Regions from separate parts of the Streptomyces sp. NBC_01198 genome, predicted to be linked through region 2. Evidence: riboswitches for the same ligand, from Rfam matches in the RefSeq annotation. Region 2 holds a riboswitch; the other holds the start of a gene.
The links. A riboswitch is a leader RNA that binds a small molecule or an ion and turns the genes downstream of it on or off. The one in region 2 is predicted to bind thiamine pyrophosphate.

Region 1 (2,192 bases), 3.9 Mb from region 2:
CCACGACAGTCACCTCGCAGCCGGCCTGGCGGGCGGCGGTCGCGAACTCCGCGCCGATCCAGCCGGCCCCGACCACGATCACCTGCTGGCGGGCGTCCAGCACCGGGCGCAGGGCGGCCGCGTCGTCCAGCGTGCGCAGCAGGTGCACCCCGGGCAGGCCCGCGGTCCCCGGCAGGGCGACCGGATACGCGCCGGTGGCCAGCACGAGGTGGTCGTAGCCGACGGGTCCGGCGTCCGTGATCACCTCGCGGCTCGCGGTGCGGAGCGCCTGCGCGCGCACGCCGAGCCGGAGGTCGACGCCTAGGGCGTCGAAGTCCACGTCGAAGCGGATGTTGTCGACCGGGGCGCCGTCGCCGTCGGCGTCGCCGCCCAGCAGCACCGCCTTCGACAGCGGCGGGCGGTCGTACGGGGGGTGCCGTTCGTCGCCGAGCAGGGTGATCCCCTCGCGCCAGCCGAGCTCGCGCAGCGACATGGCCGTCCGGACTCCGGCCATTCCGGCCCCGACGATCACCACGGTGGCGCTGCGCTTGCTCACGTACTCACCGTAACGCCCCCGGTGGCCCGGGGGTGGGACTGGGGCGAACGCGCCACGCGCGCTCCTGCGCTCGCGCGCTCAGGGGGGTGCCACTTGCTGTGGCGGGGCCGGTTCGCGTGCGACTTGGGCTGGGCGCGCAGTTCCCCCGCGCCCTGGGGGGTGGCACTTGCTGTCGCGGGGCCGGTTCCCCGACGTGTTGCGCTGGGCGCGCAGTTCCCCGCGCCCCTGGGGGTGGGTGCCACTTGCTGTCGCCGTGCGACTGACCCCGCGCCCGGGCTGGGCGCGCCAGTTCCCCGCGCCCCCGGAGGTGGGTGGCACTTGCTGTCGCGGGGCGGGGATAGGGTGCCGGTGGGAGTGGACTCGCGGGAGCCCGGCGGACCGGGCTGAGAGGGTGGCTGGTGGCCGCCGACCGAAGAACCTGATCCGGGTCATGCCGGCGAAGGGAGGAGCGGTAGTTCCATGCATAGCGATACGCACGACGTGCTGATCGTCGGCGGTGGGATCATCGGCCTGGTCACGGCGTGGCGGGCGGCCCAGCGCGGGCTGCGGGTCGCGGTCGCCGACCCCGCGCCCGGCGGCGGAGCCGCCCATGTCGCGGCCGGGATGCTGGCCGCGGTCACCGAGCTGCAGTACGGCGAGCAGACGCTGCTCGACCTGAACCTCGCCTCCGCGGCCCGCTATCCGGACTTCGCCGCCGAGCTGGCCGGGGCGACGGGGCTGGACATCGGGTACCGCCGGTGCGGCACGCTGGCCGTGGCGCTGGACGCCGACGACCGGGCGCAACTACGGGACCTGCACGCCTTCCAGACCTCGCTCGGGCTTGAGGCGCAGTGGCTGAGCGGGCGGGACTGCCGCCGGCTCGAACCGCTGCTCGCCCCGGGCGTCCGCGGCGGGCTGCGGGTCGACGGCGACCACCAGGTGGACCCGCGCCGGCTGGCGGCCGCGCTGCTGCGGGCGGCCGGGCTGGCCGGGGTGACCTTCCTGCGGTCCGCTGCCGCCCGCGTGGAGTGCGCCGGCGGTCGCGTCACCGGCGCGGTGCTGGCCGACGGCACGACGGTCGCCGCCGGCCGCACGGTGCTGGCGGCGGGCAGCGAGAGCGGCCGGATCGCCGGGGTACCCGCGGACGTCCTGCCGCCGGTACGGCCGGTGAAGGGCCAGATCCTGCGGCTGCGGATCCCGTCGGCGCACGCGCCGTTCCTGTCGCGGACGGTACGCGCGGTGGTCCGCGGCAGCCACGTCTACCTCGTGCCGCGGGAGAACGGCGAGCTCGTACTCGGCGCGACCAGCGAGGAGTTCGGCTGGGACACCACGGTGACCGCCGGCGGGGTGTACGAACTGCTCAGGGACGCCCACGAGTTGGTGCCGGGCATCACCGAACTCCCGCTCACCGAGACCCTGGCGGGCCTGCGCCCGGGCTCTCCCGACAACGCGCCGCTGCTCGGGCGTACCGCGCTCGACGGGCTGCTGCTGGCCACCGGTCACCACCGCAACGGCGTGCTGCTCACCCCGGTCACCGGGGACGCCATGGCCGAGGTGCTGACCTCGGACACCGGCGAACTCCCGCCCTACGCACGCGCGTTCGGCGCGCAGCGGTTCGCACCGGCCCGGCAGGAGCAGGCGGTATGACGATCACCGTGCACGTCAACGGCAAGCCCAG
Region 2 (2,192 bases):
TCCCGGGCGCCAGCGTCGTGGGGTGTGCGATCTTCGCGCCGTACTTGACGAAGACCGGCGGCTCGACGGCGTCCTGGCGCACCGGGTCGACGTACATCTGCAGCGGCATGTCCTGCTGGAAGGTCCTGCTCAGCATGAAGTCGATCAGCGCCTGGCCGCCCGCGGTGTTCTTCGCGCCGTGCAGCAGGCCGGCGAATTCGATCTGCCGGAAGCAGGTGCCGGTGGACACGCCCACGGGTGACCGGGCCGGCTCGGGGGTGACGCCGACGACCTCGGCGGGCGGGCTGGAGGCGTAGGAGACCACCAGCGGCCGGTCGCCCTTGGCCTGCTTGCCGGCCGAGGAGCCGGAGAAGCGGTCGTTGTAGGCCTGCTCCCAGCTGTCGACGACCTCGACGCCGTTGCTCTTGAGCTGCTTCCAATACCCCTGCCACCCCGCGTCGCCGTAGGTGGCGGCGCTGCCCAGCAGGAAGGCCAGGCCCGGCGAGGACGTCGAGACGTTCTCGGTCACCAGCAGGTTCTTGTACGCCGGCTTCACCAGGTCGGCGAAGGTCTGCGGCGGGGCCAGGTGGTGGGAGGTGAAGTAGGCGCGGTCGTAGTTGACGCAGACGTCGCCGGAGTCGATCGGCGTGACGCGGTGCTTCGCCGCGTCGAGTTGCACGTCGGCCGGCACCTGGGCCAGGTCCTTGGCCGTGTACCGCGTGAACAGGCCGTTGTCGAGCGCCCGGGAGAGCAGGGTGTTGTCCACGCCGAAGAAGACGTCACCGCGCGGGTGGTCCTTGGTCAGGATGGCCTGGTTGACCGCCGCGCCCGCGTCCCCGCCGCGCAGCACCTTGACGGTGTAGCCGGTCTCCTTGGTGAACTGCGCGAGCACGGACTTCGACGCGGCGAAGGAGTCGTGGCTGACCAGCGTGACGGTCTTGGAGCCGCCCCCGGAGGAGCCGGTGCCCGCCGCGTCCTTGCCCTTGTCCGAGTCGCTGCCGCAGGCGGCCAGCACGGTCGCCGCGGCGGTGGCCAGGACGAGCGCGCCGACAGCACGCCGTGGGGTCGTTCTCATCTGCATGACTCCCTACGCCGGTATGACCCGGATCAGGTGGGAGGGTCTGCGGCCTGGGATCCTCGGATCGGATCCCTCGCCGCACTCTCAGCGCCGTCGCAGGCGCTCCCCTGTCGGAATGTTCTGTTGTACGACTGTACGACGCTATGTTTGCCGTCGGTCGCCGACCGTACGATAGCAGCAGGTCAGCGCTCGGCCGCCGCGAGCTGCCCGCACGCTCCGTCGATCTCCTGGCCGCGGGTGTCCCGTACGGTCACCGGCACGCCGTGCGACTCCAGCGCCGCGACGAACGCGCGCTCGTCCTCCGGCCTGGACGCCGTCCACTTCGAGCCGGGCGTCGGGTTGAGCGGGATCAGGTTGACGTGCACCCGGTGGTTCTTCAGCAGCCTGCCCAGCCGGTCGGCGCGCCACGCCTGGTCGTTCACATCGCGGATCAGCGCGTACTCCACCGAGATCCGGCGGCCGGAGACCTCGGCGTAGTGCCAGGCGGCGTCCAGCACTTCGCGGACCTTCCAGCGGGTGTTGACCGGCACCAGGGTGTCGCGCAACTCGTCGTCGGGGGCGTGCAGGGACACCGCGAGGCGGCACTTGAAGCCCTCGTCCGCGAAGCGGTACATCGCGGGCACCAGTCCCACCGTGGACACGGTGATGCCGCGCTGCGACAGCCCGAGGCCGTCCGGCTCTGGGTCGGTGAGCCGGCGGATCGCGCCGACCACCCGCTTGTAGTTGGCCAGCGGCTCGCCCATGCCCATGAAGACGATGTTCGACAGCCGCGACGCCCCGCCGGGGACCTCACCGTCGCGCAGCGACTTCATGCCGGCCACGATCTGGTGCACGATCTCGGCGGTCGACAGGTTGCGGTCGAGGCCGGCCTGCCCGGTGGCGCAGAACGGGCAGTTCATGCCGCAGCCCGCCTGGGAGGAGATGCACATCGTGACCCGGTCCGGATAGCGCATCAGCACCGACTCGACCAGGGTCCCGTCGAAGAGCTTCCACAGCGTCTTGCGGGTGTCGCCGTCGTCGCACGACGCGTGCCGCACCACCGTCATCAGCTCGGGCAGCAGGTCCTCGGCGAGCCTGCCGCGGGCCGCGGCCGGGATGTCCGTCCAGGCCGCCGGGTCGTCGGCGAACCGCGCGA

Region 1: linked by a shared signal. The riboswitch ahead of thiO (glycine oxidase ThiO) and the one ahead of OG702_RS09835 (thiamine ABC transporter substrate-binding protein) in region 2 are both predicted to bind thiamine pyrophosphate.

The regions. Positions count from the first base shown of each region.
Region 1 covers NZ_CP108568.1:6,089,099-6,091,290, reverse strand. The annotation lists gene OG702_RS27120 (NAD(P)/FAD-dependent oxidoreductase) at 1-493, opposite strand, end outside; TPP riboswitch at 889-997, shown strand; gene thiO (glycine oxidase ThiO) at 995-2,161, shown strand; gene thiS (sulfur carrier protein ThiS) at 2,158-2,192, shown strand, end outside.
Region 2 covers NZ_CP108568.1:2,218,730-2,220,921, forward strand. The annotation lists gene OG702_RS09835 (thiamine ABC transporter substrate-binding protein) at 1-1,054, opposite strand, end outside; TPP riboswitch at 1,047-1,176, opposite strand; gene rlmN (23S rRNA (adenine(2503)-C(2))-methyltransferase RlmN) at 1,240-2,192, opposite strand, start outside.